Regions from separate parts of the Bacillus sp. M13(2017) genome, predicted to be linked through region 3. Evidence: riboswitches for the same ligand, from Rfam matches in the RefSeq annotation. Region 3 holds a riboswitch; each other region holds the start of a gene.
The links. A riboswitch is a leader RNA that binds a small molecule or an ion and turns the genes downstream of it on or off. The one in region 3 is predicted to bind lysine.

Region 1: it holds a riboswitch for lysine, as region 3 does, so the genes downstream of both, CGQ22_RS23910 (amino acid permease) here and CGQ22_RS24640 (amino acid permease) in region 3, are expected to answer to the same signal.
Region 2: it holds a riboswitch for lysine, as region 3 does, so the genes downstream of both, CGQ22_RS15505 (aspartate kinase) here and CGQ22_RS24640 (amino acid permease) in region 3, are expected to answer to the same signal.

Annotation. Positions count from the first base shown of each region.
Region 1 covers NZ_KZ268512.1:124,024-134,304, forward strand. Annotated here, with positions in the region: gene CGQ22_RS23875 (ABC transporter ATP-binding protein) at 1-333, opposite strand, end outside; gene gapN (NADP-dependent glyceraldehyde-3-phosphate dehydrogenase) at 927-2,366, shown strand; gene CGQ22_RS23900 (DUF3626 domain-containing protein) at 2,444-3,529, opposite strand; partial or broken gene CGQ22_RS23905 (glutamate racemase) at 3,639-3,887, opposite strand; lysine riboswitch at 3,987-4,168, shown strand; gene CGQ22_RS23910 (amino acid permease) at 4,316-5,740, shown strand; gene CGQ22_RS23915 (ABC transporter permease) at 5,801-7,000, shown strand; gene CGQ22_RS23920 (catalase) at 7,190-9,187, shown strand; gene CGQ22_RS23925 (type 1 glutamine amidotransferase domain-containing protein) at 9,211-9,726, shown strand; gene CGQ22_RS23930 (hypothetical protein) at 9,964-10,167, shown strand; gene CGQ22_RS23935 (MDR family MFS transporter) at 10,212-10,281, opposite strand, start outside.
Region 2 covers NZ_KZ268505.1:82,947-93,227, forward strand. Annotated here, with positions in the region: gene asnA (aspartate--ammonia ligase) at 1-902, shown strand, start outside; gene CGQ22_RS15500 (VOC family protein) at 965-1,417, opposite strand; gene CGQ22_RS15505 (aspartate kinase) at 1,647-2,876, opposite strand; lysine riboswitch at 3,080-3,266, opposite strand; gene CGQ22_RS15515 (DoxX-like family protein) at 3,458-4,366, shown strand; gene CGQ22_RS15520 (DUF4166 domain-containing protein) at 4,371-4,982, shown strand; gene CGQ22_RS15525 (YndJ family protein) at 4,988-6,613, shown strand; gene CGQ22_RS15530 (8-oxo-dGTP diphosphatase) at 6,642-7,127, opposite strand; gene CGQ22_RS15535 (MFS transporter) at 7,263-8,525, shown strand; gene CGQ22_RS15540 (hypothetical protein) at 8,552-8,830, shown strand; gene CGQ22_RS15545 (hypothetical protein) at 8,850-9,314, opposite strand; gene CGQ22_RS15550 (polyphosphate kinase 2 family protein) at 9,715-10,281, shown strand, end outside.
Region 3 covers NZ_KZ268513.1:91,434-101,714, forward strand. Annotated here, with positions in the region: gene CGQ22_RS24620 (aminoglycoside phosphotransferase family protein) at 1-885, opposite strand, end outside; gene CGQ22_RS24625 (VOC family protein) at 900-1,697, opposite strand; gene CGQ22_RS24630 (sulfite exporter TauE/SafE family protein) at 1,796-2,806, shown strand; gene CGQ22_RS24635 (GNAT family N-acetyltransferase) at 2,842-3,291, opposite strand; lysine riboswitch at 3,612-3,805, shown strand; gene CGQ22_RS24640 (amino acid permease) at 3,918-5,384, shown strand; gene CGQ22_RS24645 (iron-sulfur cluster biosynthesis family protein) at 5,498-5,803, shown strand; gene CGQ22_RS24650 (DNA alkylation repair protein) at 5,837-6,607, shown strand; gene CGQ22_RS24655 (hypothetical protein) at 6,722-7,528, opposite strand; gene CGQ22_RS24660 (HAMP domain-containing sensor histidine kinase) at 7,578-8,813, opposite strand; gene CGQ22_RS24665 (response regulator transcription factor) at 8,822-9,520, opposite strand; gene CGQ22_RS24670 (ABC transporter permease) at 9,598-10,281, opposite strand, start outside.

The DNA of each region.
Region 1 (10,281 bases), on a different contig from region 3:
TTTTTGATAAAAAGTCGGCGTCATCTTAAGTAAATGCCCCATAAATTTAGAGCGCATCGTTTTCTCAAGTACGAATGCACCTCCAAACAATTGATGTTGCCATACGAAAGTAAGACCATACCCAACGATTGTAACCCCTATTAAAATAAGAATAGACTGTATAATAGCTTCGTTTGATAACGTTCCTGTTTTTATGTTATCTATCGTAACCCCTAACACTTTCGGGGGAATCACTTCAACTATATTCACAATTAAAAGAGCTCCAATGGCAATACTATATCTCTTCCAGTGCTCTTTAAAAAACCATTTTAACTTTAGTAATACTGATAACAATGTAACCTCTCCCTTCTCGTTCTCGTTTACTTCTCATTTCTTTATCCACTATCCAAACCCATTACATTTACATTTCGTAACCCATACAATCTCATCACATTTGTCCACCTTCCAAAGTTTTATATAGGAATATGGAAAATAAACAAAAAAAAGCATACCGCCGCTTGACGATATGCACAAAAATGCATAAAAAGCGTACGTTACGATATACGCAACGTACGCTTTTTATAAGACAGAGAATGCCTTATATATCCGCACGGGTTGCGTAATGATATGAATGTTTTCTGCCATTTAACAGAGCTAAACCCATTACATTTACGATTACAATCATTACGCACACCCCTTTCATTTATTTTCCATTTATAATCTTACAACTTTATTGAGTATTCTGTCAATTATTTTTTTTTACAGATCGAATGAAAATATACGATACATCATTTTGAAATAAGGGAATGTTCTGTAAGAAAGGGCATACAAAATAAAAAAATAATAAGAAATCGTTTTCACAAACATTTCATTTGAAAAATGTTATCAAACCCCCTACAATCACCTTATACTCACTCTTACAAGTTGCTATTTTAGGAGGACTAATCATGACAACTAGCAATACGTACAAATTTTATTTAAATGGAGAATGGAGAGAAAGCTCTTCAGGAGAAACAATCGAAATTCCATCTCCATACTTACACGAAGTAATTGGACAAGTACAAGCAATTACTCGCGGAGAAGTAGATGAAGCAATTGCATCTGCAAAAGAAGCTCAAAAATCATGGGCAGAAGCTTCTCTACAAGATCGCGCAAAATATTTATATAAATGGGCTGATGAGCTCGTAAATATGCAAGATGAAATTGCCGATATCATTATGAAAGAAGTCGGTAAAGGATATAAAGATGCGAAGAAAGAAGTTGTTCGTACAGCTGACTTCATTCGTTACACGATCGAAGAAGCTTTACATATGCACGGAGAAAGCATGATGGGCGATAGCTTCCCGGGCGGTACAAAATCTAAACTTGCGATTATCCAACGCGCACCACTTGGTGTTGTATTAGCAATCGCACCGTTTAACTACCCAGTAAACTTATCTGCTGCAAAACTTGCACCAGCATTAATTATGGGTAACGCTGTTATTTTCAAACCAGCAACTCAAGGTGCAATTAGTGGTATTAAAATGGTGGAAGCACTTCACAAAGCTGGCCTTCCAAAAGGTCTTGTAAACGTAGCTACAGGACGCGGTTCTGTAATTGGTGACTACTTAGTAGAACACGAAGGCATCAATATGGTATCGTTCACAGGTGGTACAAACACAGGTAAACATTTAGCGAAAAAAGCTTCAATGATTCCACTTGTATTAGAACTTGGTGGTAAAGATCCTGGTATCGTTCGTGAAGATGCTGACTTACAAGATGCTGCAAACCATATCGTAAGCGGTGCATTCTCTTACTCTGGTCAACGTTGTACAGCTATTAAACGTGTACTTGTACACGAAAACGTAGCGGACGAGCTTGTTAGCTTATTAAAAGCGCAAGTAGCTGAACTATCAGTTGGATCTCCAGAACAAGACAGCACAATCGTTCCATTAATCGACGACAAGTCTGCTGACTTCGTTCAAGGCTTAGTTGACGATGCTGTTGAAAAAGGTGCTACAATCGTTATCGGTAACAAACGTGAGCGTAACTTAATTTACCCAACATTAATCGACCACGTAACAGAAGAAATGAAAGTTGCTTGGGAAGAGCCATTCGGCCCAATCCTTCCAATCATCCGTGTTTCTTCAGATGAGCAAGCAATTGAGATTGCTAACAAATCAGAGTTCGGCCTGCAAGCAAGTGTCTTCACAAAAGACATTAACAAAGCATTTGCAATTGCTAACAAAATCGAAACTGGTTCTGTTCAAATTAACGGACGCACAGAGCGCGGCCCTGACCACTTCCCATTCATCGGTGTAAAAGGTTCAGGTATGGGCGCACAAGGTATTCGTAAGAGCCTTGAGTCTATGACACGTGAAAAAGTAACTGTATTAAACTTAGTTTAATCTTATAAAAAGAAGCTGATCTATTTTTAGATCAGCTTCTTTTCTATATATACTTCCAAAAAACAGAGTAGTTAGTTCTACTTCCGATTTGGTTTTCCAAATCGAACTAAAACATGCCATAATAATTTTAATTCCTGAAGCACTTCTTCATAAGTACCACGATCACTCCAAGATAATGGATTGCGTTTCAAATCCACTACAGCAGAGCCAATTATATTGGCATCGATACAATGATTCCGTGCAATGCGTCTTGCTAAAGATGGCATTTTTGAACCTCTAAAATCCATCGGAACTTCGTCTACCATAAGTACAAAACCGATGTGCCAATACAAATCAATCGCATACTTCAGGCAAATTTCTTCTAAAACTTTTCCTATATCCGTACCCTTAAATGAAGGATCTACAACAAGCACCTCTACGTCTTCTTTAAGAGAAATCTCTCCATGAATTTGCGCTTCAATATAATGATTAAGATTACGGGCTGGCTCTTTGCTTACTAAATCTATAAACGGCCTTTTCAGGTTACCCAGTAAATGATTAATTAATATTGTCGGAGTCAAATTCCCTTCACCAATTGCAAAGTCTCTTACAAATGTCTCTTCCAAAAGAGCAGCTAAAATCATATCAAACTCCTCATAAGTCCCCTTTTCTTTCGGATCTTGATGCGAATCTAAATACGTATATGTAGAGCGCGAAGAAACTTTTGAAGATAAGAGAAAATAACATGAACCAAAACGTGGAGCCGGCCCATCTGGATGTAACATTAAATTTAGCGCTCCATATTTTGGCCGTTGATCATTCGTTACGCCTTCTAATTGATATGCTCCTCCAAATATTCTCTTTTCCCAAAGGTCACGTTCACCACCAGGGTAAGCAGATACGCTTCCATTAGATAGCAATGTTTCAAACTGACTTTTATATATTCCTTGCTCAAACAGTGCTTCAGCAACACTTTTCATACTCGAATCTAGTCTGTCTGGATGAAAGTGTAAAGCAATCCGTGCATGAGATTTTAAATTAGCGACAGCTTCTTCAAATATTTCATCTGTAATATTAGACATTTTAAGTATATGATTAATTGTTGCTTTAGCCCCACGTTTTTCGTTCTCTGCATATTTTGAAATATACTGTAAAGCAAATAATTGAGATCTTGATAATTCCATAATCAAACCTCTCCTTTAATTAAAATGACCTTAATCATTTCAATTAAAAGCTTATTCTTTCCTTCTTATGAAACGAACGTGATTTATTAAAAAAGTAATTTACTAAATCTTAATTATGCATACACGCATTTTTCATGGGTAAATGTACACATTCTACAGAAATTTGATACCCTAGCCATCGCTCAGCAATATGTTCAAATAATAAAACAGATCCCGTTGTAAAAAAGTGATGCTTCGGATTCAGATTGTCAGACAAAATTCCTTTGTGCTGTAAAATTGTGCTTAACTCTATCGCTGTTTCTTCTGCGGAACTAATAATCGTTACATCTTCTCCTAGTTCTCTTTTAATCACAAACTCTTCTCTATAATCTGATTATTACTATATCCATTGACGTATAAAAATACATTTGTTACTCTTAAAGACGTTAATTTAATATTTAAATCCTCATTCGTATCTCGGTGAGGTAGAGGTTGCAATCATTAAGAGTATCATTTCAGGAGATGTAGTGGCATTGATGAAGGAATGAGAAAGGAATGGTTGCCGAAGTAAGTCGTGTCCACCATGCACGCTTGCTGGGTCTGCATTTAATAAGTGCAGAACTGTCACAAACGTTTCGTTTGTGGAGAGCTATCGAGAGGTATGTCGTGGGTTTCTTATAAGATAGAAAGCATGTAGCGGCAAATTACGTGCTTTTTTTGTTTTGTTTGGGACTTCTCTTCCTGACTCAGGAAGACATACATATCTCCTCGCTTGACTTGGTTATACTAACTTTGGAGGTATTTTCTATGCAACAAAAAAAATGGGGCTTTTGGGTACTAACAGCTTTCGTTGTCGGTAACATGGTTGGCGCTGGTATTTTCATGGTGCCAAGTACGTTGGCACAAACAGCAAGCCCACTCGGTGTCACTTTAGCTTGGTTAACTACAGGGTTTGGTGTTTTAATGCTAGCTCTTGTTTTCGGTAATTTAGCAATTCGTCGTCCTGATTTAACGACAGGGCCACAAAGTCATGCATATGCTTTATTCTCAACACCAAAAAAGAAAAAAATGGCTGGTTTCAGTATGGTATGGGGATATTGGGTTGCAAACTGGGCAAGTAACGTTGCCATCATTACATCATTTGCGGGATATTTATCACTCTTCTTCCCAATTATGAAAGATACGCGACTACTATTTTCAATCGGTTCGTTTAACGTAGAAGTCGGAAAACTAATTACATTTACAATTTGTTCCATCTTACTTTGGGGAACTCATATTATATTAACAAACGGTGTAAGCGGAGCTGGAAAGCTAAACTTTTTAGCAACAACAACGAAAGTAACTGGATTCCTTTTATTCATCGTCGTTACGTTATTTGCATTCGAAGCTTCTAAGTTTGGACAATGGTACACACCGATGATTGATAAATCAGGTGCATCACACGGTCTTCTTTCACAAGTAAATTTAGCTGCTCTTACAACGCTTTGGGCGTTTATCGGAATTGAATCAGCCGTTCTTTTATCAAACCGTGCTGTTTCTCCAAAAACGGTAAAACGTGCAACAGTTGCGGGATTACTTATTACAGTTGCAATTTACTTAGGAATCACAATTTTAACAATGGGTGTACTTCACGTTGATACATTACAAGCTTCTGAACGTCCATTAGCAGATGCATTAAATGCTGCAATGGGTCATGGCGGCGGGAAACTGATGGCATTACTTGCTCTTACTTCCCTGTTCGGTTCTATCTTAGGCTGGATTTTATTAAGCTCAGAAGTCCCTTATCAAGCAGCAAAAGAAGGTTTCTTCCCTTCCTTCTTCGCAAAAACAAATAAAAAAGGAAGTCCAATTTACTCATTACGATTAACAAACATTATGTCGCAAGTATTCCTATTCTCAACATTATCAGGAACCATTGCGGAAGCTTATACATTCGTTATTACCGTATCGACACTGGCCTACCTCATTCCATATCTCGTTTCACCAATCTTCCAGTTAAAACTAGTCGCAACTGGTGAAACATATAAAAATGAAATGCGGGCAAGAATTACAGATGGCATAGTCGCAGTTATCGCACTTTGCTACGCACTATGGGTTATTAAAACGGGCGCAGCCGATATAAAAACGTTCCTTCTCGGAATTGGTTTATTCGTAATCGGCTTTGCCTTCTATCCATTAATGAATCGTGATCAGAAAAAAAATAACGAAAAGAAAGACGGGCAAGTTGCATAACGCAATTTGCTCGTTTTTTCTTTTACAAAACATATATAATAGAACAAAGAGGTGAAAAACATGTCAATCGAATCACTATGGAACAGCCGTTTCCAACAACATATTCAAAATATCATTACATACTTTGCACGTATGATTAACGGTTTACTATATAGCTTTATCTTTATTTCATGCGTTGGCGCATACTACTATGCTCAGTTTCTAAAAACATCTCCTTCTAAAGGAATATCTTTACTACTCATCACGATTGTACTTACATTCATTATAACGAGATGCCCTATTCGTACATTTATTCAGAAACCTGACGCTGTCTATTTACTAGCACTAGAAGAGAAATTAACTTCTTATTTCAAAAAATCTCTTCTATATAATTACATCATTCAGCTTTTCCCATTATTATTTACGTTCCTTATTCTCGTTCCGCTTGCACTGCAATCATTACAATTAACGATACCTTTCTTCTGTACAATCTTTCTCGTTTTAATGGTTACGAAAGCTTGGAACATATACATACATTGGATGTGGCGTGATAGTCACGAAAAAAATATATGGCTGATCATTCGTATTGCTTGTAACGCCCTAGTCATTTATATGCTGTTTTATGTAGCAAATGTTCTCATATTAGGCGGATTACTCTTACTACTTGCTTTCCTACTTCTATACACGAAAAAACAGCCTACAAAACGAATACCGTGGGATTACATAATCGAGCAAGAAGAAAAAATGAACGTTCGTTTCTATCAATTTGCTAGCATCTTCACCGATGTTCCGCAACTAAACAAGCAAGTAAATAAAAGAAAATGGCTTACAACTTGGATTGAACCTTTATTACATAAAAAACGAGCAACTTTCTTCTATTTACATACACTCGCATTTTTACGAGGGAATGATTATTTCGGTATATATATTCGCTTAGGGCTGATTGGTGCCTTCGCCTTATATTTTATACCAAACATATACGTAAAGGGCGCTATCGCTTACATCGTCCTATATATGATTTCTATGCAGCTCCGTTCCCTATGGAAATATTTTTCGGGAAATATTATTGTAGCATTATATCCAATTGATACTGAAAAACGACTGAATCAATTTCTTCACTTAATCTTTATATCGCTAAGTATTCAACTCATTGTATTTTCAATTGTTATACTCATTGCTACGGGACAATTTTTACATAGCCTTATCATTATGATTATCGGGTTACTCTGGATCAAATTTATTATTGTACCAAAAACGAAGCAACGTGTTTCCTCGTTTTAACGAAAAGAATTATCTTAAACGCCAAGGAGAAAATAAATTTTCTCCTTGGCGTTTTATTTTTTTCCTCAAACAAGAATCACCGGAACAACCGATATTTTATGATTTTACATACAAAAACGATAATACATGTTTACGTCCTAATAAAAAGGGTATCTATTAAATTAACAGAGTAAAGGAGGGGCCTATATTGTGAATAAAAAAACGGAACAATTGAAGCATCACGTTACTGACAATCAATACAAACATGCTTTAACAACAAACCAAGGAGTAAAAATAGCCGAAGATGAATTTTCTTTAAAGATGGGCTTAAGAGGCCCAACCTTAATGGAGGATTTCCACTTTCGCGAGAAAATGACCCATTTTGATCACGAGCGAATTCCCGAAAGAATTGTTCATGCACGCGGAGTTGGCGCTCATGGTTATTTTCAGCTTTATGAATCGTTAGAAGCATATACGAAAGCAGATTTTCTTACAAATCCTTCAAAGAAAACACCTGTATTTGTACGTTTCTCAACCGTTCAAGGTTCTAAAGGATCCAACGACACAGTAAGAGATGTACGCGGATTCGCTACAAAATTTTATACAGATGAAGGAAACTATGATTTAGTAGGCAATAATATGCCAGTATTCTTTATCCAAGATGCTATTAAATTCCCTGATTTTGTCCATGCAGTTAAACCAGAACCACATAATGATATTCCTCAAGGAGCTAGCGCTCATGATACCTTTTGGGATTTTGTTGCACATAACCCTGAGTCCACGCATATGGTCATGTGGCAAATGAGCGACCGTGCTATTCCGCGTAGTTTACGAATGATGGAAGGTTTTGGAGTTCACACATTTCGACTCATTAACGCAGAGGGAAAAGCCCATTTCGTAAAGTTTCACTGGAAACCTGCCCTTGGGGTTCATTCATTAGTATGGGATGAAGCTCAAAAGATTGCTGGGAAAAATCCTGATTTCCATCGTCAAGATTTATACGAAGCAATTGAAAAAGGCGATTATCCGGAATGGGAGCTTGGATTACAGTTAATTCCAGAAGAAGATGAGCATGCATTTGATTTTGATATTTTAGATCCAACGAAATTATGGCCGGAAGAAGAAGTTCCTGTAAAACTAGTTGGTAAAATGACATTGAACAAAAATGTTGATAACTTCTTTGCGGAAACGGAGCAGGTAGCTTTCCACCCTGGTCATGTCGTACCAGGTATTGATTTTTCAAATGACCCTCTTCTGCAAGGAAGATTATTCTCCTATACAGATACACAATTATCTCGTTTAGGAGGACCTAATTTCCATCAAATCCCTATTAATCAGCCTGTATGTCCTTTTCATAATAATCAACGTGATGGTATGCATCAAATGCAAATTCATCGTGGTCAAACAAGCTATCATCCTAATGGCTTAAATAATAATCAACCAGCAACAGTCCAAGCAGAACAAGGAGGATATGAGCATTATCAAGAAAAGATTGATGGACATAAAATTAGAGGGCGCAGTAAAAGCTTCCTTAACTTTTATTCTCAGGCTAAACTTTTCTATAATAGTATGAGCCCTATTGAAAAGCAACATATAAAAGAAGCTTTTTGCTTTGAAGTTGGGAAGTGCAAATCAGACATGGTGAAGGCAAATGTAATTGCTCTTTTAAACCACGTCGATCGTCAATTAGCACAAGAAGTCGCTAACATTATTGGAGCTCCTTTACCTAAGGAAAATCACGAAGTAAATTCAGATGCAAAATCACCTGCACTCAGCATGTCCAATACTATTTTTAAAGCTGATTCCAAAAATGTTGCAATTCTATTAAATGGTGACCCAAGCATCTCTCTTCTGTCCGAATGGATTCAAGCTTTTGCACAGCATCGAATTAACTATAGCATCATAGATAATAAAATTTATCATTTCAATAATTCCATTAAAGTAACGGATACTTATACAACAGCAGACTCCTCACTTTTTGATGCAGTATTAGTGTTTAGTAGTAAATCTGTCATTCAACCCCCTGTTTTAGAATTTGCAGAAACTACTTTTAAACATTTTAAACCGATAGCTCATGTCCTTAGTGACCCTCATGCTTTAGACCATAGTAAGGTGAAACTGGATGGAGCAGGAGTTTACAACTTAACAAACACTTCAATTGAGTCATTTATAGAAGGCATTGCCCAAGGACGATTCTGGAACCGATAATATAATGTAAGGAGCGGATTAGAATGAGTAAAAAAATTGCTATTTTAATAACGGATTATTTCGAGGACACAGAATACACAGAGCCAGTAGAAGCTTTTAAACAGAAGGGATATGAATTAACAACTATTGAAATGGAAAAAGGTAAAACGGTACACGGTAAACAAGAAAAAAGCGAAGTCGTAATTGATAAAAATATTGATGGTGTTTCTCCAGAAAACTTTGATGCACTCTTCATACCCGGCGGATTTTCTCCAGATATACTTCGTGCAGATGAGCGTTTCGTTCGCTTTAGTAAAGCATTTATGGATGCAAAAAAACCTGTTTTCGCTATTTGTCACGGACCTCAGCTACTCATCACTGCACAAACACTTGAAGGACGTGATGTCACTGGATATAAATCTATTGAAGTCGATTTAAAAAACGCCGGCGGAAACTTTCATGACACAGAGGTTGTCGTATGCCAAAACCAGCTAGTCACAAGTAGACAACCAGAAGATATACCGGCGTTTATTGAAGAATCATTGCGTATATTAGGATAGTTATTATAGGTTAACCAAAATAGCTGTTTAGCTACTTTGGTTAACCTTTTTATTTGTATGAAAAATAAAAAGGAATGTCATTTTTAATGGCCTGCGAATTCCCCCCTTCTTTGTCCCCAAATTTCTAATCACTTTTCATAGGCATTTCTCATATAGTGAAAATGACTATACGATTCCTATCCATAAGTTAAATAATGATTTTACACATATATAAATACAAGAGATGGGAGCCTAACTATGAACAACAATCCACCTTCAACGCCCCAAGACAACTCCGAAAACAATAGCCGTGACATTACACTGCAAACATTAAGAGTCATCAGACTCGTCGTCCTTATTAGTGGTTATATCCTCGTCGCTCTCTCTGAAGTAGGTGAGCTGAAAGTCTTATTAACGAACCCAAATAGCAATCCTGATTTAGCTGAAGTTGATCCGTTTTAAAAGCCATGTGAAAAGCGATTTCTAGCATCGCTTTTCATATCATTTTATCCAATCTGAGAAGCCTCCCCCTCATACTTCTCTCTCCCAATCGCCTTCATAAATAATAAAATACTG
Region 2 (10,281 bases), on a different contig from region 3:
AACGTCTTGAACTATTCCGCGTATCTGCACCATTATTCGTAACGAAAAAATCAGGATTAAACGATCACCTAAACGGTGTAGAACGTCCAATTGAATTTGATATGTTACATTCAGGAGAAGAATTAGAAATTGTTCATTCACTAGCGAAATGGAAACGATTTGCATTACATGAATACGGATATGAAGCTGGTGAAGGTTTATATACAAACATGAACGCGATTCGTCGTGATGAAGAACTTGATGCAACGCATTCCATTTACGTTGACCAATGGGATTGGGAAAAAATCGTTCAAAAAGAATGGCGTACTGTCGATTACTTACAAAAAACAGTACAAACAATTTATGGAATATTCAAAGATTTAGAAGATCACTTATTTGAAAAATATCCGTTCCTTGGAAAGTATTTACCGGAAGAAATTGTTTTCGTTACTTCTCAAGAATTAGAAGATAAATATCCAGAATTAACACCGAAAGATCGTGAACATGCAATTGCAAAAGAACATGGTGCAGTTTTCATTATCGGAATTGGTGATGCACTTCGTTCAGGTGAAAAGCACGATGGACGCGCAGCTGATTATGACGATTGGAAATTAAACGGTGACATTTTATTCTGGCACCCAGTACTACAATCTTCATTTGAATTATCATCAATGGGAATTCGTGTTGATAGTAAATCACTTGATGAGCAGTTAACGAAAACTGGTGAAGACTTCAAACGTGAGTATGATTTCCATAAAGGTATACTAGAAGACGTACTACCATTAACAATCGGCGGTGGTATTGGACAATCAAGAATGTGCATGTACTTCTTACGTAAAGCACATATCGGTGAAGTTCAATCTTCTGTATGGCCTGACGATTTACGTGCAGCTTGTAAAAAAGAAAACATTCATCTGTTTTAATAGAAGTGAGGGAATAGCTTAAATATAGAGCTATTCCCTCTTTTTTATAAAACGTCACTTGCTTATTTATTACCGAGTTCTTCCGCTAAACCGATTAAAATTCCTTCGACTCCACGAATGTAGCAGAGACGATACGAGTTCTCGTATTGAACTACTTCGCCAACGAGCTCTGCACCATGCTTAGTGAGTCTGGATACCATTTCGTCAATGTCTTCAACGGTGAACATGACGCGTAGATAACCGAGGGCGTTTACAGGAGTATTTCGGTGATCTGATATAGTAGGTGGGGTGAGAAATCGCGAAAGTTCAATTCGGCTGTGGCCATCTGGAGTGACCATCATAGCAATCTCTACGCACTGAGAGCCGAGTCCAGTTACGCGACCAGCCCATTCACCTTCGACAGTGGCTCGCCCTTCGAGGTTCAAGCCAATCTCCTCGAAGAAAGAGATTGCGTTATCAAGGGATTCTACAACGATGCTGACATTGTCCATTCGTAGTAATTTGTTTTTTGCCATAGTCTTATCTCCTTATGTATAAAAGTTTATTATTTAATCATCCTCATAATTATACTACTAAGTAGTTACAAATTCCTTTCAGTCAAAAACACCTTGTCATAGTATATGAAAAGGTGACAAGGTGTTTTTTTATATGTCATATAGCATCTTGTTAACGAACAGCATTTTATTTAATAGGAAGGAAGTAGATTAATATGATTTTTTTATAAGCGTTACTGAAAATATCAAATTAGCTCATTTGCACTAAAGGCTCAATTTTCGCCATAAATGATTGATGCAACGCCTCAACACCTGTTACTAAATGAAGGCGGTCAATAACGACAGACACTTTAATTTCTGATGTACTTACCATTTTAATATGAATATTTTCTTCTTTTAAAGTAGTGAACATATTTGCAGCGACACCAGGGTTAGATACCATGCCAGATCCTACGATTGATACTTTTGCTAAGTGATTTTCATGTTCTACAGATTCGTAGTGAAGAGTTTCTTGATTTTGTTCCAAAACTTTTAAAGTTTCTCTTAAATCATTCGAGTGAATGGAGAAGGAGAGATGTACAGTTCCTTCATTTGTAATACTTTGAATGATGATATCTACATTAATGTGTGCTGCTGCTAATGTAGAGAAAACTGTTGAAAGCGAGCCTTGTTCTAGTCCTTTAATTGTGACACGTGTAATGTTATCCTCAAATGCAATACCTTTAACGATTGATTGTTGTTCCATGTTACATTCTCCTTTTACAATTGTTCCGTTTTCTTGTTCCATACTTGAGCGAACTTCTAAAACTACGTTATGATTTTTAGCAAACTCAACAGCGCGCGGGTGTAATACGCCAGCACCGAGATTAGCAAGCTCTAACATTTCGTCATAAGAAATTTCATCTAATTTGTAAGCATCTTTTACAACTCGTGGGTCCGTCGTATATACGCCTGTCACATCCGTATAAATATCACATTTTTTTGCTTTAAGTGCAGCGGCTAGTGCGACAGCAGTCGTATCAGAACCACCACGGCCAAGCGTTGTAATTTCATTTGCTACACTTATACCTTGGAAACCAGCTACGATAACAATCGTGCCTTCAGCAAGATAAGATTGAATACGATCTGTATGAATGTCAGTAATCCGTGCACTACTATGTACAGATTCTGTCGTAATACCAGCTTGCCATCCTGTTAATGAAATTGCATGATAGCCTTTTGCTTGCAGTGCCATTGTTAATAATGAAATAGTTACTTGTTCTCCTGTAGATAGAAGCATATCCATTTCACGTTTACTTGGATTTTCTGTAATAGCGTTAGCGAGTGCGACAAGTTGATCCGTACTTTTTCCCATTGCTGAAACGACAGAGACAACGCTATGACCTCGTTCATATTCTTCAATAATTAAATTTGCTACATGTTGAATGCGTTCGACGCTTCCGACAGAAGTGCCACCAAATTTTTGAACAATTGTTTCCATTACAAATTCCTTCTTTCGTCTATTTTTAAGAATAGATTAGGAAATATATAAATCCCAATACTCCTGTAGTTACCAGAAAGACAAACAAAAAACACCATCTCAAATAAGTGAGGATGGTGCTGTTACAGGAAAAGGGAAACAGAAAACGGAGCTAATAAAAAAACCGCCAAAAAAGGAATATCATAAAAAAATGATATCTCTTTTTTGTAGATAGCTCTTCATACGTACACGTCTGTACATATGACAGTTCTGTTTCTATTCGAAAACAGCCCCAATTGATAAATGCAGAGAAATTTATCAATTTCGGCAATACTTCCTTTCATCTAAGTTCATAGACATCTCTGTGTCTCCATTAGAATACTCATAAGTATCGCAACCTCTATCTCACGTTTTAGGCGAGAGTGTTTGATTTATGAAGTTATTGGTAACATTTGTTTTATAATAATTTAAATTTTTCGGGGAATCAAGTGTTTTACATATATTTTAAAAATTCTTTCTTTTTACAGAAAAGTTTGTGAAAAATGTAGCAAAATAAATTCATTGCATGTACATTAAACTTATAGTGCATAGGAGGTGGGAGAATGAAAAGGAAACAGCCTATTTATGTTGCGACAAAAATGAACACGACGATGGAAAAATTATGGAGATATACGCAAGAACCAGATATACATACAGAGTGGGATGCTCGCTTTACTGAAATTTCGTATTTAGAGAAAAAAGAAGGAGAACCACAGAAGTTTTTGTATAAAACAAAGATTGGATTTGGGCTTGAAATAGCTGGAGAAGGGGAATCAATAGGTGAAATAAGAAAAGAAACTGGTGAAAGAATTTCCTCTTTAAAATTTTGGACGGATAATACATTATCTCTTATTCAAATAGGACGTGGTTATTGGAAGTATACGCCGAATAAAGAATACATCCATTTTGAGACACAATATGATTATGATACAAGATTTGGTCGTATAGGAAATGTAATAGATTCCTATATTTTTCGTCCGTTATTAGGTTGGGCGACCGCTTGGAGTTTTGATGCCTTAAAATTATGGTTAGAAAAGGGGCTTCATCCTAGGTTACTAATTAGAAGAACAATGACGTATTGGCTCGTATGCTTTTTATTTGCTTTTGTATGGATATATCAAGGGATAGTGCCGAAACTACTGTTTACTCATTCAGAAGAAGTAAAGATGCTTTCTGTATTAATTGGTTCAAATGAAAGTAGTGTATATATACTTAAAATAATTGGGGTGTTAGAAATAATTTTCGGTGTCGTATGGCTGTTGCCACTAACAAAACGAAAATTATTTATACTGCATATTATTGTATTACTAGTTTTAACGTTAGCGGCAGGATTTACGAATATCGCAAGCTTTACAGGGCCGTTTAATCCGATTACATTAAATGTTCTTCTAATGGGGTTATCAATTGTCGGTTATATAAATAGTTTCGATTTACCAAGCGCGAAAAATTGCAAGAGGGCGAGAAAGGGATAAGTGTATGGCTAATATGTATGAACGATTATTAGGGGATACCTATAAAAATCTTCATCCTGAATTGCAGAAGCGTTATGCCATTACAGAAGAGAATAGTTTTACAGGGGAAGGAAAGATGGATGAAATTTACGGTGGCTCTTTTTTCGTGAAATTTATATTGAAAATTGCATCGAAGTTTCGAATGTTTTTCTCGGAACGAGGAGAGGAAATTCCATTTACGATACAAAACATAGCTGAGCGAGATGAATATGGACAAGAATTAGTAAGGTGGAACCGTACTTTTTATTTTCATAATAAGAAAAGATATTTTAACGCAGTTATGCAATTGGATGAAAACGAAAATGAAATTGTAGATTATTTTGGCGAACCACATTTACTCGTTTCTACACTACATTTTCATATCGATGAGTTAGGGGCAATGCATATTGCTTCAAAGAAACAATGGTTTTATATGTTTGGAAGAAAAATTCCGTTGCCAAAATTCTTGTATGGTGAAGCAAAAATTGTTGAAAGTTATGATGCAACACTACAGTGTTTTCGAATTCATGTACAAGTACGAAACCCGTTAATTGGCTCGCTTTTTTCATATAAGGGAACATTTGTGGAAAGGAAATAAACGATATGAAAAATATAATATTTGGGCTTGCTTGTTATGTTGTTTTTCTATTATGTGAGCGGTCGAATATAAATCCTGTTGAAGCAATTATATTATTATCTGTTTTATTATTTATACCAATGTCACTTTGTATTATTGATAAAAGAAAAAGAGATGGATCGTATTTATTATTTTATAAATTCGTATCGTTTTTATATCCAATTGCAGCAATTTGTGCAATGCTAGCTTTCGTCACAAATCACTATGTATTTGCGCTAGTTTGGTTTGTATATACAGGAATTGTTGCGTTATTTGGTGTAAGTAGATTGCTAGAAAGAGGATGGAAGCCGTTAGAAGAGACCGCCATAGATAGTGCGTTTATTTATTTGTTTTTAGGTGGTTTTTGGTTTTTTGCTTCAGTAGCAAAACTTTCAATTATGCAGTTTAGCTCTGACATTGTTTTACTCACAGCTGCACATTTTCATTATTCGGCGTTTCTATTGCCATTATCAGCTGGTTTAATAGGGAGAAAAAGAGAAAAGAGAAGTAAAGTATATGATGTTATTATGTTTATCATCATGATTTCACCTATGACAGTCGCAATAGGAATTACATACTCGAGAATATTTGAATTTTTTGCAGTGTTTCTATATTTATGTGCGATTTATGGGTATGGATTTTACGTTTGGAGAGCAAAATTTAATGCTATCAGTGCAAAGATTTTTCTAATCGTTTCGTCTAGTACACTCATGGTTACAATTATGTTCTCACTTATATACTCATACGGGAATTTGAAGCATGTAATGACGATTACAATTGCTCAAATGGTTTGGATTCATGGTGTTGTCAATGGAATTGGAGTAGCGTTACCGGCATTTGTCGGCTGGATGATCGAAAAGAGTGTTCCGAATTATAAATACTATGGGAAACCAATGAGTAAATTAAGAGGAAGTGTGGCAATTGGTGAGGCTTTTTTATATAGCGGCAATTTAGTAGGCAGTAAGGAATACAACGGTTTAGTTGATCAAATAACTGATTTTCATAGTGAGTCATTTGACGTGACGAAGGTACCTTTAAGTATTATTCGTTTTTATGAAAATACAACAGAGTATGAGTTGCAATCAAATATTAAATGGGCTCGTTGGTTCCGCCCATTTGCATTTTGTTATGAGAAAATGAGTAAGCGTGTGGGACAAATACATTTAGGAATGGGCGGCAATTGGGAAACGATGCATGGCTCTATCATTAATGTAATAGATGAGAAAGATGGAAGAGAGAATGTAAGGGCTTGGCTAAGGAAAAATGAAGCAGGTGAATCTATTTTTGTAGCTCTTTATTCAAAGCATACAAATAAGAATGAGACATATATGAATATCGCCTTACCTTTACCTTATTCGAATATGACTGGTATTTTGAAAATATATAATGATAGTCATGATTTAATCATTACTAGTAAGTTAAGAGAAAATGGTCAGGGAGATGAGGGGATTTATTTACATACTCGGTTCTTAACAATACGTTTACCATTAGCAGAGACTTTTATTATAAAAGAGCGCACGGATCACATACTAGAAGCTAATCATAGAATGTGGATATTTGGAGTTAAGTTTTTAGAAATTGATTATAAGATTAAGAAAGTAGAGGAGAAGTAAGAAAAGCTTGGAGAGATTTCAAGCTTTTTTACGTATGTGTAATTGTTATAGCAATTTGTTTATCTAGCTCATTATCCCAAACACGTTGAATTTCAAAAGTGCCTGTTTCAAAAAATAATGGGAATCTCTCTTTAAACCAATCTTGCATAGGAAGATGTAGTGCTGTATCGATTGGTATCCATAATAATTCGCCCTCAGAAGGGTTTAAAAGAAGTTCACCTTCAAATGAGTCTGTCCAGTAGTTAAATACCATGTACCGAACATTACTTTTCGGATTTACATATTCATCTAATCCTTTAAAAGTTAAATTCGAAACAAGTAATCCAGTTTCCTCTTTTACTTCTCTTATAGCGGCTTGAACGATACTTTCGGGGAAATCTACTTTGCCGCCAGGAGCGATATAGCCAGGGAAACTTCGATGGCTGGGGCGTTTTATGAGTAAAACTTCATTGTTGCGCTGGATCATACACATTGTATAGATGCGGTGCTCGATGTTATGTGAATTTGAAGGCATTGTAATGTATTCTCCTTTATTTTTCTTGATAATTTTACCATAACATAATAGTTTCTTATATAATTAAAATAGAATATTGTTAATTTTCGGCATTTTATTATGAAGTCTATAATCATTTGAAAAGAGGAGAGAAAGATGCAAGGGGAATTACAAAGAGAAAAAGATTTAGGGTATGTTGGTAAATTATTATCGCCAGTTAAAGAGTCACCACATTTTAAATTTTTATGGATTGGACAATTACTCTCGGCCTTAGGTAGTTCGATAACTATGGTCATACTTCCAGTTGTTGTGTATTCATTAACTGGCTCAACAGTTGTGATGGGGATGACAATGGCAATGTACATGCTACCTAATATTCTCGCTTTACCGTTTGCAGGTTTAATTGTAGACCGAATTGATCGGGTTAAATTAATGTTATTTACGGATATACTCCGCTGTATATTAATGCTATTACTTGCATCGCTTATATTTATGGATTTATTAACAATTACAGTTTTATATATTCTCGTTGCCTTATACGGACTTATGGAAGGGATATTCCAACCAGCATATTCTGCTGTAAGGGCGAAAGTATTCGTTCCTGAAATTCGTAATGCAGCTAACGCACTCACTCAAATGAGTAATCAAGGTATACGATTAATTGGGCCAGCACTTGGTGGGTTAATCGTATCGGTTGCGTCTGCAGGGATAGGTTTCGGCCTAGATGCAGTAACGTACTTATTATCATTTTTATGTTTATTATTTTTAAAAGAAATTAAGTTTAAAAAAGTAAAACCCATTGAAAAGAGTAAGCTTAATTACAAACAAGAGTTTATGGAAGGTGTTTTAGTTTTAAAAAGTCATCCGTGGCTGTGGATTACAATTTTAGTTTTTTCTTTTATAAATATTTGTTATGCCGTCATTATCGTCGTATTAATTCCGTGGTTATTTAATGTTCATCATCATTTTGAAGCTTACGTGTATGGACTTGGCATGGCCTTTTCTGGTGGTGGAGCTGTAATTGCCGCATTAATATTTGGTGGGAAAGAGCGGTGGCATAAGAGAGGATTACTGGCTTATGGAGGTGTTTTAATTAGTGGCATTGCTTTATTAATTATGCCATTCATTTCTTGGGCACCCGCCTTAATATTCTTAATGGTAATTGAAGGATTTGGCATGATGATATTTGGACTCATTTGGGAAACTAGTTTACAGGAACTTGTACCAGAAGAAGCATTCGGAAGAGTGGCAAGCCTTGATATGTTGGGTTCTTTTGCTTTATTGCCATTAGGGTATGTAGTTGTAGGCTGGTTAGCTACTGTCATAGGTGGCGAGATAACTATTATAACACTAGCTAGTTTAGTAATTTTAACAATTGGAATCGCATTGTCTGTACCGAGTATTCGTCGATTTAATTGATTATATGGGAAAAGGGGGTGATATGCATGACTATAGAAAACTTGAAAGATATAGTAACGAGGCAATTAGAGAGTAAATACATTTTGGAAGAAAAGGTCTTTGAAGCGAACAATTTTACAGTCTATATCGCTACCCATATAGAAAATAATCTAGCATATAATCAATTAGTATTAATAAAACATCTTTGTAATGAAAAAACGTCCGTACATATTTGGCACAAGAAAATTAGTATGGAAGCAACAGAATTGGAAATTACAAAAGAAGTGACGGAAGCGATACAAGAGGGTTTCAAAAGAGAAGAATAAGCCCTAAAGAAATTAGGACTTATTCTTCATTAAATACAAATGTTTGTTTCATTTTTTTACCTTCATTTACCGGATGGCCGTTATAAGAGAAATTCTTTTCTTCCCAAGTAATCACAACTTTAAAATTATGACTATTAAAGTCTAATGGGAATACCATGTAGTCAAAGCTTGTATGACTTTTAGAAATATTTTCATTAGGTGTAGTAGGTTTAAAGGTAGCTTTAGAGGTAGGATTGTTATCAAGTATTTCCACAGATACGTTTGATACATCATGACCGATGTTTTTTACGAGTAAACTATACGTATCAAATACACCTTGTTTTGGCTGGATTGCTTGCTTGTTTGAGTTATGAGATTTATCAATTTCGACATACCATTGTTTAGACTTTGACGCAATCGGTAGTGACTGAAATGTGTAAGCACTAGCTTGTATTGGTAGTGCTAAGCATAAAAGTGTAAAGAGAGTTAATATTTTTCGTTTCATTTTTTTAGAGCTCCCATTCTTTAATAGATTTACTTGTTATTATCTTCTCTTTACGAGTAAATATACCATATAATGTAAGGTAGCTATTGTGAGTAGTGAATCAATATTTTATTCACTACTCTTATAGCTGGCATAATTACGTATGTAGTAAGAAAGAATAAATTTGTTTTTTTATATTTAGATTGCTGCCCTTTTTAAAAGAGCTATTTTTACGTTTTAAAAAAAATATACTAAGAGTTCCGTATAAATTATTTATTTTAATGTAGTTAAATGTGCTTGTAGATGTGAAATTAGAGAAGGAAGCTGTGTAGAGATGTTTCTACACAGCTTTTTAGGATATGAAAAAATTACCAAAAATATGTTAAAATAACATTATCATACAACAAGGGGGATTCGTTTTATGGAAAATGGACATCTTGCTAAAGTAGATTTAACGAAAAAAATTGAATCAAAATCTAAGTACAACAAGAAACTCGAAAAATATCAAAGGCGCTTATTAGCATTACAGCAAATTTTGAAAGAAGAAAAAATCGCGGTTATGCTTGTTATGGAAGGATGGGATGCGGCTGGTAAAGGTGGGGTAATTAAGCGGGTGACGGAACATCTTGACCCGCGTGGGTTCCAAGTAAATCCAATTGGAGCGCCTGCACCTCATGAAAAACGTTACCATTATTTGCAACGTTTCTGGCGCAAAATTCCACAGTACGGGCAAATTACCATTTTTGATCGCTCATGGTACGGTCGAGTGTTAGTTGAGCGTGTTGAAGGTTTTGCTACAAAGGAAGAGTGGATGAGAGCATACGATGAGATTAATGGTTTTGAAAAACTACTAACAGATGACCATTACATAATAGGGAAGTTCTTCTACCATATAAGTAAAGAGGAACAGTTAAAGAGATTTAAAGATAGAGAGAAAAATCCTTTGAAAAGATGGAAAATTACAGACGAAGATTGGCGTAATCGTGAA
Region 3 (10,281 bases):
GGATGAAAAATGATTATGATCTTCTAAAATTCTGTTCAATCTTTCTTTCATATCATCTACTAAATGGGGCATGCTTCGGTTTGTCCATACGATATCCGCTGGGAATGTCATTGCTGCATATAAGGAGTACAGTTTCCAAAAATGAAGTGACGGTTCTCCCCCGCAATAACCATGAACTTGTCCAACTGCAAATGGTTTACTTATTCTTGTAGTAAAAATCGCTACGTTATAGAAATCGTGTATTGGATCGCCAAAATCATATCCACCAAAATCGATAACGATAAACTCCTTATTATGAATCATACTATTTGCTGGATGGAAATCATCGTGTAAAAAGGTGATTGGACGATTTTTCAATAAATACTTATGATTTTCTACAAAGGTTAATATGGGCTTCAAATCGAGAAATTTCACCTCGTAACCTTCTAATGCTTCTATATATCTTTCATACTTATTCCATCGAACCGTTTCCCATTTATTACTTACACTTTCTTTTTCAATTGAATGAATCCTCTTTAATACTTCCCCTGCTTTTCTTCCTGCATAATACTGTTCTTCCACCGATAGCTTCCCTAAACCTTCTTCACCATTTACACCTTGGACCCGTTCAAATACTTGAACACATTTATTTAATTCCTCAAGTTTTATGAAATGAATTAACTTCGGCGTTGGAATATGTAATAACTCTAATTGTTTCATATACGTATATTCTTCTTGTTTACGTTCAAAATGAACAGCATCACATACTTTTACAAAATAGGTTTCTTGATTCTTTAATTCAATTTTATACTTCTCTTCATGTGAAAAACCTTTTGAAATAGCTGTACACGTTGCAATACGAGGCCATTCTAGTATTCTCTCTATCTCTCTAAGTATTTCTTCCACAACGTTCACCTCTATTAATATATGTACAAACTACCTAGCACTTCATGTTTTCGTTTATTTCCACCTTTAAACTCTACTGCAAATGGATTTTCGCCATTCTTATTCAAATGTTCTAGTACTAGCCCTTCTCCAATCGGTTCACAAAATTGCACATGAATATCTCCAAATACTACACTTTGACACTCGGCATTCCATTTTTCATTTTTCACAACTGAGCTTGTAAATAGCTCCATTACTTCTTTCCATTTCCGTACTGTTTCTTGAACATTTTTTACTGCGTAATGAATCGTTTCAATTTGTTGCACTTTGTTTTTATGTTCAGTAATCGTCCCACTGTTACGTAAATCGTTTCTTCTTTCTTCGTTCGTTTCATTCCACTGTATAAAGAAAGGTAATTTCGGTCCGTTCTCTTCTTGCTTAACGAATAACATTTTCCATTCTAAAAGTCGGCCATCTTTTCTCATACGTTTCCCTTCAAATGGCCCTATCGTATGTAAGCCGTACTTATTAAAGTTAACTGCTAGCTCCTCAATTGCATCTGTTCGGATCGCGATTTGTAGCATTCCTTCTCCATTTTGTAGTTTCACCACTGTTTCTTGTACTAATGGATTTTCTGCCTCTTCCGCTTTTTCTTCATGTTGAACTGCTAAAAATTCTATATATGATAAATCAAAATAACTTAAACTATTCCAAGTACCCCAATTCGTATGCTCTCCGCCTAATACAGTATGAAATCCAAGTTCCTGCATTTGTTTTGCTGCTTCCTCCGGTGTACCATGTACTGCGTGTACGAGATGATCGAATCGTAACATGTCTTTCTCCCCTTTCTCTCCATCCTTTTATTGTATATTTTATTTTTCTTTCATTCAATTCAAAAAACTTTAAAACCCAGTTGATTTATACGATTAATATGTATTATAATGAAACAAATTTAATTATTGCTGATTGGAAAAACCAAAGGCACTTTTCTCATACGGGAAAAGTGCCTTTTTCATTTATTATTACAGGGGGATTTTTTATGCAGAAATTAATTGTCTTTGCTATTATTGGATTTTTCGCTCAATTAATCGATGGAGCGCTTGGAATGGCGTACGGGGTAACGTCTTCCTCTTTATTATTAATGTTTGGTATTGCACCAGCTGTCGCTTCCGCATCTGTTCATTTAGCTGAAGTCGTTACAACCGCGGCTTCTGGTGCATCTCATATCAAATTTGGAAATGTTGATAAATATACAGTTTCCAGGCTTACATTGCCAGGAGCAATTGGCGCATTTGTTGGGGCATGTTTTTTAAGCAATTTACCTGGTGATGTCATTAAACCGTACATTTCTGTATTTTTATTTACTTTAGGGGTTTATATTTTATTACGATTCATCATTCAAAAACAAATTGTTGCTTCAAAAAAACGTATGTCTGCAAAACAACTTGTGCCGCTTGGCTTATTCGCTGGATTCGTTGATTCAACTGGTGGTGGTGGCTGGGGTCCGATTACGACACCTGTACTTTTAGCAAGAGGAAATGAAGCGAGAAAAGTTATCGGATCTGTAGATACGAGTGAGTTTCCTGTTTCACTCGCTGCAACAATTGGCTTCTTCATCTCACTTGGCTGGGAACAAGTAAGCTGGGTTTGGGTATTTGCATTAATGCTTGGCGGTATTGTCGCTGCACCAATTGCTGCATGGTTAGTTCGCATCGTTCCAGCACATTTACTTGGCGTATTAGTTGGCGGTCTTATTATCTTCACAAATATTCGTACACTGCTTACTACATTTAAAGTGGATCCAACTATTATTTCACTTTCTTACGTTGCAGTTGGTCTTGTCGTTATTATTTCTATTTTCATTGCTGTTCGAAATCATTCCAATCGGCCTAACGCATCAACGGCTGAGTATCCGAATGATCAGAAGCAAATGCTACCATAACTATAAAAATACCGCCCAATTTAGAGCGGTATTTTTTATTTTTCTATTTTCCAATTAATCATCGTTTCTGTAGCATTTACTCTCTTCATATGTAACTTTTCTAAAACACGCATCGAACTATAATTATCTAGGAGTGTCTCTGCAATTATTGTTTCTACCTCTCCTGTTTTGAAAGCCCAATCGATTAGTTCTCTTACAGCTTCTGTTGCATAGCCCTGATTCCAATATTTCTCAATAAATCCATAACCGATTTCTACTGTTTGATTCTCATTTGGTTTCCCCTTAAACCCAATATCACCTAAAACGATACCATCTTCTTTCCGAAGAACATACCACGCCCCCCATGATAATAAATCCGCATCTTGTTTTATATTCCCTACATGCCCCACAATATGCGGACCGCTATTGTATCCTTGCTCGTTAGCGACTTGAATCCTCTCTTCTGTACACGGCACTATATAGAGCCTTTCTGTTTCTAATTTCATTTTGATTTCCCCTTTTTGCTTAAACGTTACTCTAATTATAACAAATAATATGACCTTATCATGAATGTCGAATTATATTTTTCTGAATTTTCTTTTAATTTAAAGGGTTTTTCAATATTTTTTGCGAAACATTTGTATAACAATTTTTTCTTTGCTTATTGCTACATAATAGTTGGTTCGGGTGGAGTTTTGCAAGCGTTTCCTATACAATAACCGATATTTTTTGATTTTTTCCTACAAAATATCTTGCAATATATTCAGAAAGTCATTACAATTGCCATATATTAAAAATCTTAGCAATATATAAATCCTCATCAATCCGATGAGGTAGAGGTTGCGACTTTTAATAGTAAAACGGACGAGACACAGAGAATGTCAGCTGACTCCGTTTGAAAGGAAAAGTTGCCGAAGTTTATATTTCTTCTCTGGAAATATGAGCTGGGGCTGTCTCCGAAAGGAACAGAACTGTCACGTTTACAAAATTACCGTGTAAACGTGGGGTGCTATCTTAACGGAAGGGTATGATGGGGTGGTTATTTGTGAAACGTTCCGCCAAATTCCTTTGGCGGTTTTTTGTATTTTTCTCCCCCGCTCCTTCCTAACCTACAAGAAAAGGAGTGTTGAACATGAATAGCGCAACAAATCAATCTACCTCTAAAACGCAAACTACACAAGGAAAAGGTGAATTAAGACGCGGTCTAAAATCAAGGCACCTTACGATGATTTCTCTCGGTGGTACAATTGGTACCGGACTATTTCTTGCCAGCGGTGGTGTCATCCATACAGCTGGACCTGGTGGCGCATTAATTGCATACGCCGCAATTGGAATTATGGTTTATTTTTTAATGACAAGCTTAGCTGAACTTGCAGCTTACATGCCTGTTACTGGATCTTTTAGCACGTATGCAACAAAATTTGTTGATCCATCACTTGGCTTTGCACTTGGATGGAACTATTGGTATAACTGGGCAATTACAATTGCGGCAGAACTAGCGGCCGTAACATTAATTATGAAATTTTGGTTCCCGGATACCCCTTCTCTTATTTGGAGCGGATTATGTTTAGCTATTATTTTCCTTTTAAACTACTTATCTGTTAAAGGGTTTGGTGAATCTGAATATTGGTTCGCACTTATTAAAGTAGTTACTATTATTATCTTTTTAATTGTTGGTTTCATGATGATTTTCGGAATTATGGGCGGCGAAACGGTTGGATTCAAAAACTTCACTGTTGCAGATGCACCATTTAACGGCGGTATCATGGCAATTATCGGTGTATTTATGGCAGCTGGTTTCTCTTTCCAAGGAACTGAATTATTAGGAGTAGCTGCTGGTGAAACATCTGATCCAGAACGTAATATTCCGAAAGCAATTCGTTCGATCTTTTGGCGTATTCTTTTATTCTATATCCTTGCGATTCTCGTTATCGGTTTATTAATTCCTTATACAACTGAAAGCCTTGCAGCAAGTGATGTAACAGTAAGTCCATTTACACTTATTTTTGAAAAAGCGGGCGTTGCCTTTGCTGCTTCTGTTATGAACGCTGTTATTTTAACTGCTGTACTATCTGCTGGTAACTCTGGTATGTATGCATCAACTCGTATGCTTTGGGATTTAGCTCGCCAAGGAAAAGCACCAAAATTCTTAGGCAAATTAGATAGCCGCGGTGTACCTGTTAACGCGTTAATCGTAACGTCAATTGTTGGTAGTATTGCTTTCATTGCTTCTTTATTCGGTGACGGTGTTGTATACATTTGGTTATTAAACGCATCTGGAATGTCTGGCTTTATCGCATGGGTTGGAATCGCAATTAGTCATTACCGTTTCCGTAAAGCATATATCGCACAAGGAAAAGATTTAAATGACTTACCATATAGAGCAAAATGGTTCCCATTTGGTCCAATCTTCGCATTTACACTTTGTATCATCGTAATTTTAGGACAAAACTACGGGGCATTTATGGGTGAATCAATCGATTGGAATGGCGTACTCGTTTCTTACATCGGTTTACCACTCTTCTTAGTACTATGGTTAGGATATAAATTTACGAAAAAAACAAAAGTGATTCCACTTGATAAATGTGAACTAAAATAAAGTGAAACGAGCAAACAAATTTGTTTGCTCGTTTTTTGTTGCAAACCTCTTTGCTTCCCTATTGCTCCTGTTTTTGCAATAATAAAGGAAATATAAATAAAGGTTGGGATACTATGAACATTCGTATTACTGATGAAGCAAAAGCAGCTATACATAGATTAGAACGTGAAGACAAAAAGATCATTCGCATTAGAGGGACAATGACAAACTCTTGTAGTATTTTCGTTGATGTCGATTTAATTTGGGATACATATAACGCAGATGATGTTGTATATGAAGATGCAGAGCTTATCGTACAAATGGATTCATTCACGAAAGACTACACTGGTGATACAGTGAAGCTTGATTATAAGACGACTGGTTTTAGTATTACGACTCCGAGTGAGACGTTAGTTTATGGATTGTCGATTAAAAAATAAAAATTGTTTTCATTTGACCACCGAGGTGAAAAAATGGATAATTATGTTCCGTTAAAATTTTTATTTAGCGAAGAATTAGCAGAAAAAATAGCTGATTCTATTTGTAAATACGATCCGAATTTCTCTAAAAAAAACTTTGTAACCTCTGTAACATGTAAAGTTGAAGGTTTAGAGTTAAAACAACGTATTGAAGTAATAGCAGATGAATTACAAAATGCTTTACAAAAAGATTTTAATGCAGCAATACATATATTACTGAAAACATTAGGACCAGAAAATACAACAGAAGTAGGCATGTTTACAAATGGATATATGTACATGCCTCTTGCAAAATACGTTGAAAAATATGGACTTAACAACTTTGAAACCTCATTCAACGCCATGTATGAAATAACGAAAAGAAATACTGCTGAATATGCCATTCGGCCTTTTCTTGAAACATACCATGAAGACACACTAAATATATTACAACAGTGGATTCATGACGAAAACAGCCACATTAGAAGATTAGTTTCTGAAGGTACAAGACCAAGGCTTCCTTGGGCTAAAAAAATAGGAGCTCTGAAAGGTGACTTTAAGTACAATTTACAGCTTCTTGAACCATTAATGAATGATACTTCTAAATATGTCCAAAAATCAGTAGCCAATCATATTAACGATATTACGAAAGAAGATAAAGAACTCGTTTTTCAATGGTTACAGCAATTACGTGATAAACAGCATCCTATTAATCCTTGGATTATAAAACATGGGTTAAGAACAGTTATTAAAAATGGTACTTTACCAAAAGATTTTTATTTTTGAGTATATTAAACAAAAACGCTATCCTTTCCTATGATTCTAGAAAAAGAATAGCGTTTTTTTACTCGTCCAGTATTTAGTAGGTATAACTTTTTATATTTCAAAAGACTTTTCTCTCTAAAAATATTTTTCATACAAATTTTCACATTCTAAAAAATCTATAAATTTCTTATAATGTGTCACTGTTCTTTCTAAAGCAATCATTAAAACAAAAATAAAATAAATTGCTTGGATTCCATTCATATAATTAAAGAGTGATTCAAATATATATACAATACTTGCAATCATAGAACAAAACCATAAATAAAACTTCATTTTCAACTTTTTAATTTTTTGCTTAGTTGTCTTACAATACTGACCATGAACTCTTATAAACAAATAAATTGCTGTATGTAAAATAATAATTGAAAATTGAAAACTTCGATTATCCTCCGAACTAAATTCAGAAAAATCTATTTCTAATGAATGTAATACTATCCAAATAGAAAATAAAGATAGCAGAAATACATATAAAAAACCAATTAATAATTCAAAAATAAAGAGCCAAGGTTTATTTATGATTGAGTAAAATGGATTTAGATATTTTATGGTTAATAAAAATTTTCTCACTAAATCAGTAATAATAATTGATGTATTAGTTATATTCATATAGAAAAGTAATGTTATTGGAACTAATAACATTATAGTGATGCCCCAAACAGTAATCTTAATGCCTGATAAAAAGAAAACAGCTCCATAAATTATAACTGAAAAAATAAAAGTTGATATTGGAACAAACATTAAAAATGTAAAAGTTCTTATTAAGATTAAATCCCCTAAAAAATCTTTTATTATGGAAACGTGTATTTTTTCCTCCTTGTATTTTTTCACAGTATCAACTATTTCTTTCTCAGATAAAAGAAAACACTTCAATCTATTAAACATAAAAAAACCCCTTTATATTAAAAAGATTAAAATATATACCAAACTGTTATTAAAATTTCATAAAAATAATTGTAAATTTTGTATAAGCATTTTTTTCACTTTCAACTGTAATTAAGGCGTGATGTGCCTCTATAATGGCTTTGACAAGTGCCAATCCAATTCCGGTCGATCCGTGCTTTTTAGAACTACTTGATTTATAGAATCGTTCAAAAATATGAGGTAATTCTTCAGCTGAAATTCCCTCTCCAAAGTCTTGGATTACTAGTTCTGTATAGATTGGAGAATTTTTGGCCTGAATCATTATTTTACCACCGGGTTTAGAATGTTCGATTGCATTCTTCAACAGGTTTAACAAAGCTTCCTGCATCCATAATTTGTCGTGAATAACGACTATTTCTCTTGGTGCATTCCAATCAATCAAAATATTTTTATCACTTATCATGCTTTGCAAGCGATTTAGTACTTCCTCAGTCGTATCTACTAAATTCCCTGGCTCTTTATCAAACGAAATCGCTTTTGCATCAATTTTTGCTACTTTTAACAAATTCTGAATTAAGACATTCATTCTAGAAATCTGAATATCATTATTTTGTAGTAATTGAGCTTGTTGCTCTCGGGATAGTTTCTCATTTAACAACATTTCATTATAGATAGAAATAGTTGAAAGCGGCGTTTTTAACTGATGAGATATATCCTGCAACATTTCTCCTAAAAACCGTTTCTCTTCAAGCAAATCATGCATATTTTTTCTAATGATATCCCTCATTGAACGAAATGAAATCGCCAGTTTCGCGAAATCCCCCTCTTTATTTTCATTGATGACAACCGAGTAATCTCCCTCGATTATCTTTTTTGCAGCTCTAGTAAGCTGGCTAATCTTATTGAAAATAATTTTTTGTTGCATGTAGTTTGCAACAAAAAGTAAAAATCCAAAAGCAATCAATCCCCACATCATAAATTGATTGTGATTAATAATTAGATTATTTAAGTGAGGAAAAAATTTTGAATCCAAGTCTTCATATAATCCATATTGCTTTAGGATCTCTGTCCCTTTTTCCTGATATTTACTTGAGTGAGACGAATGACTCGATAAGACTTTCATAATTTCCGCTTCATTTTCTGGATTCTGCTCTACCAACCTAGCTGTAATTTCCCCCCATGTTGCAATAGAGTCTCTTTTCAAATGATCATAAAATAATTGTTGAATAATAAATTGGTAAATCACAAATATAGATAAAAGGACGGCTAGTATCGTCATATAGCTTTTTAACTCGGTATTTTTCATTATCTTGCTCACCCAATCACGTCCTTGCTCCAACGATAACCATATCCTCTTTCGGTAACGATAAACTGTGGTTTTTGAGGATTGTCTTCAACTTTAGCTCTTAAACGCTTTATGTATACAGATAACGTGTTTTCATCAAAAAAAACATTTTCTCCTTCTGTTATTTGTTGTAGGAGTTCATCTCTTTTTAATGCTTTGTGAGAATTCTTCATGAAATTCAATAGCAGCTTGTATTCTAAATTCGTCAATGTAATACTTTCACAATTTTTATAAACCTTGACTAGGTTCGTATCGATTCTTATATTCTCAGATCTTAAAATTTGAGATGGCGTTTCTAGCGACGCTTGTTTACGCAATTGTACTTTCACTCTGGCCATGAGTTCCCTAACCCGAAAAGGTTTGGTTATATAATCATCACCGCCTATATCCAGCCCCATTACCACATTTGCTTCTTCATCTAGTGCAGTTAAGAAAATAATAATCGAATTCTCGTTTTTCTTTTTAAAATACAAACATAAGTCATAACCATTACCATCTGGTAGGCCGATATCAAGGATGGACAAATCAAATGTATTGTGAACAAACTGGTGTTTAGCTTCTTTTACACTGGACGCTCTAATCACCTCATAACCTTCATTTCTCAATGAAAATTCGATGGCTATGCCAAGAGCTTCATCATCTTCAACTAGTAATATTTTTTTATTCAAGTATGCCCTCTCCTTTTTTCCCCTAGCTTATATTCCAATTACAATAGCCTGGCTATAATCTAGCCAGGCTTATAATATTATTGTTCTCTGATATTATCAATAATATTATCTTGTTGAATTTTTTTCAATGGATTTAAGACTGATAAATAACTAATTATTAAAGCTGAAACAAACGTAATGATACAAGCCTCATAGGGAATTGTCCATGTCATTTTCAACATATTAGATATAGCTAAATATATAATATAAGACAATATACAGCTAAAAAAGATTCCTTGTAAACTTCCAGAAAAACCGTAAATCAAAGCTTCATAGGTAATCATTTTTTTCAAATCCTTTTGTGACATACCAATGGATTTCAACGCGGCCAATTCTTTTCGTCTAGTCATGATACTTATAGTTATAGTATTGAGGATATTAACGCTACTAATTAAAGAAATGACTGTGATGAAACCATATGCAAGCACTTGTAAAGTAAGTTTTTCTTCTTTTTTTGTTTTATTTTCTTGATAATTATTTACGATTGTAATGGAATATCTTTTTCCAATCGTGTTTTCTATTTCCTTTACTGTCGCGGAAGATTGAGTTACATCCTTTAATTTAGTTTCAAAGCTATTCTCCTTTTTTTCGTATACTTTAGATATATTTTCAAGTGATTTCAATTGATGCAAAACTTGTTCACTCTCAGCTAAATGATCTGGATTATTATCCTCTATCTTAATTGTAATATCCGATTTAACAGATAACTTATCAAAAGATTT